Regions from separate parts of the Shimwellia blattae DSM 4481 genome, predicted to be linked through region 2. Evidence: predicted binding sites of a transcription regulator. Region 2 holds the regulator's gene; each other region holds the start of a gene.
The links. The regulator CRP, encoded in region 2, controls carbon source genes, mostly activating them, when cyclic AMP is high. The targets are predictions, from matches to a motif close to ATGTGANNNNNNTCACAT.
Positions count from the first base shown of each region.

Region 1: epd (erythrose-4-phosphate dehydrogenase) is a predicted target of CRP. The motif match lies at 2,123-2,140, and genes of this name have one in related genera.
Region 3: rbsD (D-ribose pyranase) is a predicted target of CRP. The motif match lies at 1,179-1,196, and genes of this name have one in related genera.
Region 4: focA (formate transporter FocA) is a predicted target of CRP. The motif match lies at 2,059-2,076, and genes of this name have one in related genera.

Region 1 is NC_017910.1:617,645-620,828, reverse strand. Features, by position in the region: gene pgk (phosphoglycerate kinase) at 1-862, opposite strand, end outside; gene epd (erythrose-4-phosphate dehydrogenase) at 912-1,931, opposite strand; gene tkt (transketolase) at 2,220-3,184, opposite strand, start outside.
Region 2 is NC_017910.1:289,185-292,368, reverse strand. Features, by position in the region: gene EBL_RS01245 (phosphoribulokinase) at 1-154, shown strand, start outside; gene EBL_RS01240 (OsmC family protein) at 201-605, opposite strand; gene crp (cAMP-activated global transcriptional regulator CRP) at 910-1,542, shown strand; gene argD (bifunctional acetylornithine/succinyldiaminopimelate transaminase) at 1,596-2,819, opposite strand; gene pabA (aminodeoxychorismate synthase component 2) at 2,905-3,184, opposite strand, start outside.
Region 3 is NC_017910.1:4,099,227-4,102,410, forward strand. Features, by position in the region: gene rbsA (ribose ABC transporter ATP-binding protein RbsA) at 1-663, opposite strand, end outside; gene rbsD (D-ribose pyranase) at 671-1,090, opposite strand; gene kup (low affinity potassium transporter Kup) at 1,261-3,129, opposite strand.
Region 4 is NC_017910.1:2,582,442-2,585,625, reverse strand. Features, by position in the region: gene pflB (formate C-acetyltransferase) at 1-1,089, opposite strand, end outside; gene focA (formate transporter FocA) at 1,143-2,000, opposite strand; gene ycaO (30S ribosomal protein S12 methylthiotransferase accessory factor YcaO) at 2,396-3,184, opposite strand, start outside.

The sequences.
Region 1 (3,184 bases), 330 kb from region 2:
CACCGATATCGAGGATCTGCTCGTCTGCATTGACTGCGCTGACAGATTTCAGGGTTGCCGGTGCAGTTTCAGAGAACTCCGTTGCCACGCGAACATCCGTCGGAACCGGGATATCACAGGTGGTCAGCAGGCGTTTGGCTTCATCAACCAGGTCTGCTTCGTACAGGGATTTACCCACATTGTGGCCCTGTGCGGCAATAAAGGTGTTGGCAATACCGCCGCCGACGATCAGCTGGTCAGCGATTTTGGACAGGGAGTCCAGCACGGTCAGTTTGGTAGAAACTTTAGAACCACCAACGATGGCAACCATCGGGCGGGCTGGCTCTTTGAGCGCTTTACCCAGCGCGTCCAGCTCAGCAGCCAGCAGCGGACCGGCACAGGCGACATCAGCAAAACGGCCTACACCGTGGGTAGATGCCTGAGCGCGGTGCGCAGTACCGAAAGCATCCATTACGTATACGTCGCACAGTGCGGCGTATTTTTTAGACAGGGTTTCGTCGTCTTTCTTCTCGCCTTTGTTAAAGCGCACGTTTTCCAGCACAACCAGTTCACCGGCGGCAACGTCCACACCGTCCAGGTAGTCTTTTGCCAGACGTACCGGAGCAGACAGTTTGTCTTTCAGGTAGTTAACAACCGGCAGCAGAGAGAATTCTTCGTTGTACTCACCTTCAGTCGGGCGGCCAAGGTGGGAAGTTACCATCACTTTCGCACCCTGTTTCAGGGCCAGCTCGATAGTCGGCAGAGATGCACGGATACGCGCATCAGAGGTAACTTTACCGTCTTTTACCGGCACGTTCAGATCAGAACGGATCAGTACGCGTTTACCCGCCAGATCCAGATCGGTCATCTTAATTACAGACATGGTGAATCCTCTCGTTGATTCTAAAAGTTTTGCAGGCGCAACCCGCGCCTTACCTGAAACCTGTCGTCGCCATTGCTAACGTGGTGTCGAGCATCCGGTTAGCAAAGCCCCATTCATTATCGCACCAGACTAAGGTTTTAATCAGATGCTCACCGCTGACCCGCGTCTGGGTGCCATCCACAATGGCACTGTGCGGATCATGGTTAAAATCTATCGAGACCAACGGTAATTCCGTATAGTCAACTATACCACGAAATACCCCGCTCGCTGCTTTTTGGAATAACTGGTTGATATCCCCGGGGTTCACCTTCTGCGCCACCGTCACGCTGAGGTCGATTGCCGTGACATTAATCGTCGGCACCCGCACGGCGATTGCCTCAAAACGGTCGCAGAATTTAGGGAAAATACGCGTAATACCCGCCGCAAGGCGCGTATCGACCGGAATGATCGACTGGCTTGCCGCCCGGGTGCGGCGCAGGTCCGGGTGATAGGCATCAATAACCTGTTGATCGTGCATTGCCGAGTGGATCGTGGTCACCGTGCCGGACTCAATGCCGAACGCGTCATCCAGCAGCTTAATCACCGGAATAATACAGTTTGTCGTACAGGAGGCGTTAGAGACGATACGGTGCTCTGGCTGCAGCTGGCGATGGTTGACCCCATACACCACGGTGGCGTCCAGATCCGCGCCACCCGGGTGGGAAAACAGCACTTTCTTCGCGCCCGCGGCAAGATGCATCTCACCGTCGGCCCGGCTGCCGTATACCCCGGTACAATCCAGCACCACATCTACCCCCAGCTCCCGCCAGGGAAGCCCCGCAGGATCGCGCTCATGCAGGATACGGATAGCGTCATCACCCACCCATAGCAGATCTTGTTGCTGGCGGACATCCCACGCAAAACGCCCATGGCTGGTGTCGTATTTGAGAAGATGGGCCATCCCTTCGGCGGCGGCCAGCTCATTAATGGCAACGACTGAGATTTCCGCCCGGCGCCCGGATTCATACAAAGCACGAACCACGTTACGCCCGATGCGTCCAAAGCCGTTAATTGCTATGCGTATGGTCATAGGTCTCCTGCAAGGCACTCCTGGAAAGAATGACTGACAGAGTAATCCAGCAGCATTCGTAGTGGAACCTTACCTGTAAAACAGTGTGACTGATTGATTAATAATCGAACATTCAGCCAACTGAAACGCTTCAGCCAGAATAAGCGAAAGCAGGAATAAAAGGAATCAGCCTGCCGGCAGTCAGTGCGGTAATCTGATCTACATCACATTTTTCCCCGGGTACGGTCGCCGGGAGCCAAAAAAAACGGGCCGCCAGAGCGACCCGTTTTAAACGCATTATTCACGCGATTACAGCAGCGCTTTCGCTTTGCTGAGCACGTTCTCAACCGTAAAGCCGAACTCTTTAAACAGCAGCTCTGCCGGTGCAGATTCCCCGAAGGTGGTCATGCCGACAATCGCGCCGTTCAGGCCGGTGTACTTGAACCAGTAGTCCGCGATACCCGCTTCAATGGCCACGCGGGCAGAAACCGCTTTCGGCAGTACCGCTTCGCGGTAGGCTGCATCCTGCTTGTCGAACACGTCAGTAGACGGCATGGAAACCACGCGCGCGTTAACGCCTTCGGCAGTCAGTTTTTCCCATGCGGCAACGGCCAGTTCCACTTCAGAACCCGTCGCGATAAAGATAAGCTGCGGCTGACCGGCGCAATCTTTCAGAATATATCCCCCACGGGCGATATCTGCCAGCTGCTGCGCGCTGCGCTCCTGCTGGGCCAGGTTCTGGCGGGACAGGATAAGCGCGGTCGGGCCATCTTTACGCTCAACGCCATATTTCCAGGCGGCAGCGGTTTCCACCTGGTCACACGGACGCCATGTGCTCATGTTCGGCGTCAGGCGCAGAGAAGCCACCTGCTCTACCGGCTGGTGGGTCGGGCCATCTTCACCCAGACCGATAGAGTCATGGGTGTAGACCATCACCTGGCGCTGTTTCATCAGGGCCGCCATACGCACCGCGTTACGGGCATATTCCACGAACATCAGGAAGGTGGAGGTGTACGGCAGGAAGCCACCGTGCAGCGAGATACCGTTCGCGATAGCGGTCATCCCGAATTCGCGCACGCCGTAGTGAATATAGTTACCGGCAGGATCTTCGTTCAGCGCCCGGGAGCCAGACCACAGGGTCAGGTTAGACGGGGCCAGGTCGGCAGAGCCGCCGAGGAATTCCGGCAGTAACGGGCCAAAGGCTTCAATCGCGTTCTGGGAGGCTTTACGGCTGGCGATTTTCGCCGGGTTGGCCTGCAGTTTTTCGATAACAG
Region 2 (3,184 bases):
GCAGGGCTCGTTTATTTCGCATATCAACACCCTGGTGGTGCCTGGCGGCAAGATGGGGCTGGCAATGGAGCTGATTATGCTGCCGCTGGTGCAGCGCATTATGGAAGGGAAGAAAATTACCGACGGCGGGCTACAGCGCCCGGAGATTCGCTAAGTGCCGCCGGGCAATCTGTTACGCACTGCCCGGCAGGTACACTCTGTTACTTCTCAACCACTTCGTAGGAGTGGGTAATATTTACCGCTTTACCCAGCATCAGCGAGACTGAGCAATACTTCTCCGCAGACAGCTCCACCGCGCGCGCCACTGCGCTGTCTTTCAGTTCATGGCCGGTCACCACGAAATGCAGATTAATATGCGTAAACAGGCGCGGTGCCTCTTCACGGCGCTCCGAAGTCAGCTTCACTTCGCAGTCGCTCACATCCTGGCGGCCCTTTTGCAAAATAGACACCACGTCAATGGCGCTACAGCCACCGGCGGCCATTAACAGCATCTCCATCGGGCTTGGCGCTTTATCGCCGGAGTTGCCATCCATCAAAACCTGATGCCCGGAAGCGGACTCCCCGAGGAATGTCAGGCTCTCAACCCATTTAACTCTTGCTTGCATTTTTATTACTCCGTGGACAAAACTTTTCTACAAGGGTATGCGCCTGAAAGAAAACAGGCAACAGAAGACGACCTGGGTCAAGCTGAAGCGAGACAACAGGAGACACTTTCGGAAACCTATGCTAAAACAACCAGGATGTGTAGCAATACACCCACCGCACAATGCGGATACGCGAACAGGAACATCAGTTCACAGAGGCAGACCCTCTGCCGGTTACCCCAGGGTGGGGATTATTTAACGATTGCAGCCCCAGAGACGGCAGAACCCGCGCTTTGGAGTCAAGATAACAAGAGGATAATTGCGCATGGTGCTTGGCAAACCGCAAACCGACCCGACTCTCGAATGGTTTTTGTCCCATTGCCACATTCATAAGTATCCATCGAAGAGTACGCTGATTCATCAGGGCGAAAAGGCGGAAACCCTGTATTACATTGTCAAAGGCTCCGTTGCCGTTCTGATCAAAGATGAAGAAGGCAAAGAGATGATCCTGTCCTACCTGAACCAGGGCGATTTTATCGGCGAACTGGGTCTGTTTGAAGAAGGTCAGGAACGTAGTGCCTGGGTACGCGCCAAAACAGCCTGTGAAGTTGCTGAAATTTCCTATAAGAAATTCCGCCAGCTGATTCAGGTTAACCCGGATATCCTGATGCGCCTCTCTTCACAGATGGCCCGCCGTCTGCAGGTCACCTCAGAAAAAGTGGGTAACCTGGCCTTCCTGGATGTGACCGGTCGTATCGCACAGACCTTACTGAACCTGGCTAAACAGCCGGATGCCATGACCCACCCGGATGGTATGCAGATCAAAATTACCCGTCAGGAAATTGGCCAGATTGTCGGCTGCTCCCGCGAGACCGTAGGCCGCATCCTGAAGATGCTTGAAGATCAGAACCTGATCTCTGCCCACGGTAAAACCATCGTCGTTTACGGGACCCGTTAATCCCGCCGTCTTACAGGGCGCGTGCCACCGGCAACGCGCCTTTTTTCTGCCTGCTACAGGCCCTGAGCCACCCGGGCAACCGCATCCGCAAAGCGGGCCATCCCGTCGTCAATATCCCTGTCGTCAATATTGAGCGCCGGTGTAAAACGCATCACATCCGGCCCGGCATTGAGCACCATCACCCCGGCCTCTGCCGCGGCGTACAGAATATCCCGCGCCTTACCCCGGAATGTCGGCTTCAGCCCGGCGCCAATAAGCAGCCCCATACCGCGAATATCACTAAAGACATCGTACTGCTCGTCGATACGGTGCAGATGCTTCACCATCAGATCCCGTTTATGGTGAACACCGCCCAGCACCTCAGGCGTGTTGATAATATCAAATGCCGCATTCGCCACCGCACAGGCCAGCGGGTTGCCCCCGTAAGTGGAGCCGTGCGAGCCCACATGGAAGGCAGAGGCTATCTCTTCGGTGGTCAGCATGGCGCTCACCGGGAAGCCGCCGCCAATCGCTTTGGCGCTGGTCAGAATGTCCGGGGTCACCCCGTAGTGCATATAAGCAAACAGCTCGCCGCAGCGGCCCATGCCGCACTGCACCTCATCAAAGACCAGCAGGGCCTGGTACTCGTCGCACAGGTCACGCAGCCCCTGCAAAAACGCCGGCGTTGCCGCGCAGACCCCGCCCTCCCCCTGGACAGGCTCCACCACAACGGCACAGGTATGATCATCGATGACCGCTTTCACGGCGGCTAAATCATTAAACGGCACATGGACAATATCGGCCGGTTTCGGCCCGAAGCCATCGGAATACTTAGGCTGGCCACCAACCGACACGGTAAACAGTGAGCGGCCATGGAAGGCGTGGTGAAAAGCGATAATTTTGGTTTTGTACGGGCTGTGGCGGGTGCTTGCGTAGTAGCGGGCCAGTTTAAACGCGGTTTCGTTCGCCTCTGTCCCGGAGTTCAGGAACACCACGCGCTCGGCGAAGGTGGCCCCGGTGAGTTTTTTGCCCAGAGTGAGGGCAGGCTCATTGGTGAAGACATTGCTGGTGTGCCATAAGGTCTGCCCCTGGTCGATCAGCGCCGCCACCAGCGCCGGGTGGCAATGCCCCAGCGCGGTCACCGCGATCCCCCCGGCAAAATCGATATACTCTTTCCCGGCCTGATCCCACACCCGGCTTCCCTGGCCTTTTACCGGAATAAATTCTGCCGGCGCATAAATCGGCAGAATAACTTCATCAAAAGTAGCGCGGGTAATTGCTGATTGTTCAGTTGCCATTCGTGACCATCCATTTTATGCGTACTGCGACATGAAAAGATAATCACAAAATATGCATAAAAAATCATTTAATGGCAATAAAAATTCAGCGCCTGAGGAAATTGGCCAGCAGCGCGTGGCCCTGCTCGCTGAGGATGCTTTCCGGGTGGAACTGCACCCCTTCCAGATCCCACTCCCGGTGGCGGATCCCCATAATTTCACCGTCATCGCTACGGGCGGTCACCTCGAAACAGTCCGGCAGGGAGCCGGGCTCCACCACCAGCGAGTGGTAGCGGGTGACAGTCAGCGGGTTATTCAGGCCATGAAAAACCCCCTGATGATGATGCGTCACCGGCGATGTTTTACCGTGCATCACCTGCCCGGCC
Region 3 (3,184 bases), 350 kb from region 2:
GGCAATGAACTGCCCGTCGCGAAATACGGTGACATCATCGCAGATCTCGAAAATCTCTTTCATACGGTGAGAGATATAAACAATACCGCGTCCCTGCGCTTTAAGCTCACGAATCACCCGAAACAGAGAGTCGGTTTCGGTGTCGGTCAGTGCGTCTGTCGGTTCATCCATAATGATGACCTTCGACTCAAAGCTCAGCACTTTCGCGATTTCAACCATTTGCTGGTCGCCAATGGACAGAGAGCCGACCAGTACCTGGCTGTCAAAACGTAAGTTAAGTTTCGCCAGCAATTTATCGGCTTCGGCACGCATCTTTTTCCAGTCGATACGCCCAAAGCGGCTGACAAATTCACGCCCCAGGAAGATATTTTCCGCCACTGTCAGCTCCGGGATCAGGTTAAGTTCCTGATGGATAATCCCGATCCCCGCTTCCTGAGAGGCTTTTGGCCCGTTGAAGGTGGTCTCTTTGCCAAGCCACAGCAGTGAACCTGCATCGCGGGTGTAAATCCCGGTCAGCACTTTCATCATGGTGGATTTACCGGCGCCGTTTTCACCCACCAGCGCCATCACCCGCCCGGGGTAGACATTGAGCGCAGCGCCGGAAAGAGCCTTAACGCCCGGGAACGATTTATCGATCCCTTTTAGTTGTAATAATGCGTCCATAACCATCTCAGAAGGTCACGCCAGCACACAGAATAACGTTCGCATACGGGGTGCACTCCCCGCTGCGGATCACCGCGCGGCTGGTGGCCGTTTGCTGCTTAAACTGTTCATGGGGAAGATAGTGAATTGTTATGGTGTTGCCCTGGTGTTGTTGCAGTTGCTCAATACGGCTGAGCACGTCAGCGTGGAGTTGCGGATTCATATGCTGAATTTCACTGGCCAGAATGGCGGACTCAACCTGCATTTCGCTGGTCACCACATCAAATACCGCCAGGAAAGAGGGGACACCGTGGGTCAGCGCCATATCGATCCGCTGTGTTGCCGGCGGAACCGGTAACCCCGCATCACCAATGGTCAGGGTATCCGTATGCCCCAGACGGGAAATCACGCCGGAAATCTCGGCGTTGAGTACAGTGCCTTTCTTCATATTCTCTGCTCACTCCGCTAGCGAAACGTTTCGCTAGCGGAAAGTGTAGAAGAGGGTAAAAAGTGTTCACAAGCGGGGATGCGTGAAAATGTGATCGTTATCGAAACGTTTCGCTGACGCCGGACATAAAGTGAATAAAAAACCCTCCATTACGGAGGGTTTCAGGATTATCAGATTTCGACCTGGGTCCCCAGCTCAATCACCCGGTTAGGCGGAATTTCAAACTGGTCCGGCGCGCGCAGCGCATTACGCTGCAACAGCAAGAACAGCTTACCGCGCAGGCGCAGATAGAGCGGCCGGTCACCAATAATCAGCGACTCGTGCGACATAAAGAACGAGGTTTCCATCATCCGGCAGCTCAGCCCTTCCAGACCACAGCGGTGGAACACCTCTTCAACATTCGGCGTTTCCCGCCAGCCGTAGCTGGCCACCACCCGCCAGAAGGTCGGCGAGAGTTGCTCTATCTGTACCCGGCGCACGTTGTGCACGTAGGGGGCATCCTCGGTGCGCAGGGTCAGTAAAATCACCCGCTCATGCAGCACTTTGTTGTGCTTGAGGTTATGCAACAGGGCAAAGGGGATCACATTCAGCGCCCGGGACATAAACACGGCCGTTCCCGGCACCCGCACCGGCGGTGATTTCTCAAGCGAGGCTATCATCGCCTCCAGTGAGTTACCGTGCTCGTGCATCCGGCGCAGCAGGCGGAAGCGCTCGCTTTTCCAGGTGGTCATAATGATGAACATCACCAGGCCCAGGCTCAGGGGCAGCCAGCCACCGGAGACGATTTTATCCACGTTTGCCGAAAACAGCGGGATATCGATAGACAGGAAGACCATACCGATAAACAGGACCAGGAATTTATTCCAGTGCCAGTTTTTCCGGGCCACCGTGCAGGAGAGTATAGAGGTCAGCACCATGGTGCCGGTAACCGCAATCCCGTAAGCCGCCGCCAGATTACTGGAGTGCTCGAAGTTAACAATCACAATCACCACCGCCACATACAGCAGCCAGTTGATGAACGGAATGTAGATCTGCCCGGACTCCATCTCCGAGGTATGGATAATACGCATCGGGGAGAGATACCCCAGGCGCACCGCCTGCCGGGTCAGCGAGAATACGCCGGAAATCACCGCCTGAGAGGCAATCACCGTGGCAAGTGTCGCCAGTACCAGCAGCGGGATCAGCGCCCAGTCCGGCGCCAGTAAAAAGAACGGGTTTTTGATGGCTTCCGGGTTCTTCAGCAGCAATGCCCCCTGGCCGAAGTAGTTCAGCACCAGCGCGGGCAGCACCGCCGCAAACCAGGCGATACGAATAGGCAACTTACCAAAGTGCCCCATATCCGCATACAGCGCCTCCACCCCGGTAATCGAGAGTACAACCGCCCCCAGCGCCACAAACGAGATGACTTTGTACTCCAGGAAGAAGTTTACTGCCCATAGAGGGTTCAGCGCCTGGAGAACCTCCGGGTTGGCGATAATGCTGCGCAACCCCAGCACCGACAGCACCAGAAACCAGGTCAGCATAATAGGGGCAAACAGTTTGCCCACCATACCGGTGCCGTGCTTCTGGATAATAAACAGCAGGGTGAGTACCGACACCGCCAGTGGCACGATGTAGGCATCCAGCGCTGGTGCGGCGATCTCCAGCCCTTCAATGGCCGACATCACCGAAATGGCCGGGGTAATGACCACCTCACCATAAAAGAAGCTGCCGCCCACCAGCCCCATAATCACCAGGATCGAGGTGGTTCTGGCTGACGTGTTGCGTCCGGCAAGCGACATCAGCGTCAGGATCCCACCTTCACCGGCGTTATCGGCCCGCATCACGAAAGAGAGATACTTCACCGAAACGACCAGGATTAATAACCAGAATATCAGCGACAGAAAGCCAAATACCGCGTCACGCTCAACACCAAAACCGAACTGACCAGAAAGACACTCTCTGAGGGTATATAAGGGGCTGGTCCCGATATCACCATACACTACCCCGATTGCCGCCAGCGTAACTGCCGGCAGCGATTGTTTATTATCAGTGCTCATAGACTCATCTTCGTTATGATTCAGAATCGTGTGCTTAGTCCCTTGGCCCACAAAA
Region 4 (3,184 bases), 1.9 Mb from region 2:
GGTGTACAGGCTGTTCAGGAAACGGAAGCTGTTTTTGGTAACCAGAGTACGACCATCCAGGCCCATACCCCCAACGGATTCAGTTGCCCAGATCGGGTCGCCGGAGAACAGTTCATCATATTCCGGGGTACGCAGGAAGCGAACCATACGCAGTTTCATGATCAGGTGGTCAACGATTTCCTGAGCCTGTTCTTCAGTCAGTTTACCGGCTTTCAGGTCACGTTCGATGTAGATATCCAGGAAGCTGGATACACGACCGAAGGACATTGCAGCACCGTTCTGAGATTTAACGGCAGCCAGGTAACCGAAGTAAGTCCACTGAGCAGCTTCCTGAGCGTTGGTAGCCGGACCAGAGATATCGCAGCCGTATTTAGCAGCCATTTCTTTGATCTGACCCAGAGCGCGATGCTGGTCGGCGATTTCTTCACGCTGACGAATAACCGCTTCCAGATCTTTACCGCTTTCCAGTTTGGACTGCAGGGAAGTGAACTGAGCGAATTTGTCTTTCATCAGGTAGTCGATGCCGTATACGGCGATACGACGGTAGTCACCGATGATACGGCCACGGCCGTAAGCATCCGGCAGACCGGTCAGGATACCGGCTTTACGGCAACGCAGGATGTCCGGAGTGTACACATCGAACACGCCCTGGTTGTGAGTTTTGCGGTATTCAGTAAAGATTTTTTTAACTTCTGGGTCCAGAGTACGGTTGTAAGCCTTGCAGGAGTTTTCAACCATTTTGATACCACCGAACGCGATCAGACCACGTTTCAGCGGAGCTTCAGTCTGCAGACCAACAACTTTTTCCAGATCCTTGTTGATATAACCAGCATCGTGAGAAATGATGGTGCTGATTACAGAGGTATCAAAATCAACAGGCGCGTGAGTGCTGTTTTCGATTTTGATGCCTTCCATGACTTTTGCCCACAGTTTGGTAGTTGCATCAGTTGCACCTGCCAGGAAGGACTCGTCACCTTCATAAGGAGTGTAGTTTTTCTGGATGAAGTCACGCAGGTTGACCCCATTCTGCCAGTCACCCGCAGTAAAACCTTCCCAGGCTTTAGCAAACATTTCATTAAGCTCGGACATTTAACACCTACCTTCTAGTGTGGATATCTTATTTACTACCCGGTGACGAAAACTCAGTGTTTATCGCCGCCGCGCAGGTAAATTACCCAGTAAGTCAACCCAACTAACAAACCGCCACCAATAATGTTCCCGATAGTTACCGGAATCAGGTTATCAGTAATGAAATTCGCTACAGTCAGGTGTGAAAAATTCTCCGGGGTGGACCCAATTGCTGTCCAGAACTCCGGCGTTGCGAAATCACGGATCACGATACCCATTGGGATCATGAACATGTTTGCGATACTGTGCTCAAAACCGCTGGCAACGAACATCGCTACCGGCAGAATCATGGCGAACATTTTGTCCATCAGGCTGCGGCCGGAGTAACTCATCCACACCGCCAGGCAGACCATCAGGTTCGCCAGAATGCCAAGGCAGACCGCCTCAACAAACGTATGATGCACTTTATGATCCGCGGTCTGCAGCACATTCAGACCCCAGGCACCATTTGCTGTCATATGCTGGCCGGATAGCCAAATCAGCGCCACAAAGAGCAGGGCCCCGACCAGGTTGCCAACATAAACGTTAACCCAGTTACGCGCCAGCTGTCCCCAGGTGATTCTGCCACTGGCTTTTGCTACGACTATCAAAACGGTTGAAGTAAACAGATCAGCACCGCAGATAACACACAGGATCAAGCCCAGTGAGAAGCATAGACCACCAATCAGCTTCGTGATACCGAAGGGCATAGCCGCGGCGCCGGTGGTTGCGGTGATGTAAAAAACGAAGGCGATAGAAATAAATACGCCAGCGGTGATTGCCAAATAAAATGTCGTTAACGGTTGTTTTGTTGCTTTATAGACACCAGCTTCTTCGGCGACTTTCGCCATCGCAGGAGGAAGCAATAGATCAAAAGGGTTGTCAGCTTTCACACTAACTCTCTCTTTATTAATTCGGCGACCAGATACTAACAAAGCATTATAGAGTAAAATTTGATGCAGATCATATGTCACCTAGCTAACGGGCCCGAAAAACGCAGGGTTATTGCTGATTTTCGGAGTAAGTTTTTGATTATCCTGATAAAAATAAATTTTAAAAATTATTATATATGTTGAAGATAGCCGGTGCTCCCTCCTGAAATAGTGAAAAAATATTGAATAATAATGAGTAAAGGTAGCAACACGGCCCGGGTTTGTTATTTTATTTACCCATGGTTAACCATGCCATTACATTTAAAACGTTATTACCCGTGGAATAAAAAAGACGGGGCAATTTTGCGCCCCGTAATATAGCGGATAGCCAGGAATTATCCTATACCAAAGTGGTATCAGGCCGGCTGTGCGGCTGCCCACCGGGCTTTGGCACGCTGCAGCTTCTCATAAGCGGCCAGCAGCGCCTGATGCGCCGGGAAGCCCTGCAGGTCATCACCTGCGGGCTGCAGCCCGTAGAACGGCGCTTCACCGCTGATTGCCGCGCTGGCGTCCTCTACCGTCTGGGCACCATACATACGCACAAACGCGTTCAGATACTGCAGCGGCTGGCGCTCCTCTTCTTCATTGAGCAGCAGAAGCGTTTGCAGGCAGCGGTAATAGTTGGCCCGCGCCGGGCTGAAGACCGAGCCGTTGAACTCCATGGTCCATTCCGTCCAGATTAGCGCCTGCTCCAGATCACCGCCCGCCAGGGCCAGCATCGCTTTGAGCTCACCGATGCGCAGGGTGTACCAGCCGTTATCCGGACCGGTCGCCAGGCCCAGCAGCTCGCGCACCCGGGTAAAATCGTCGTGGCCTTCTTCGTCTAATTGCTCAATCAGCGCCAGGTAGTCTGCTTTATCCCAGTTACTGCCCGGCAGGCTGAGGATCGTTTCGCGCAGATGGCTGCCCATATTGTTGTTCGCCAGCCACAGATCTTCTGCCGGGTAGATATCCGACATGCCCGGCACCAGGATACGGCAGGCGTAGACATCAAGATGTTCGTAATCGGCGATATAGACCTCTTTACCCTCAGCGCGGAAGATAGCCATCAGCGTGGCAAACTCCTGCTCCGTAGTGCCGGAGAAGTTCCAGTCCACAAACGGGTAGTCCGCATCCTGCTTAAACAGATCCCAGGAGATAAGACC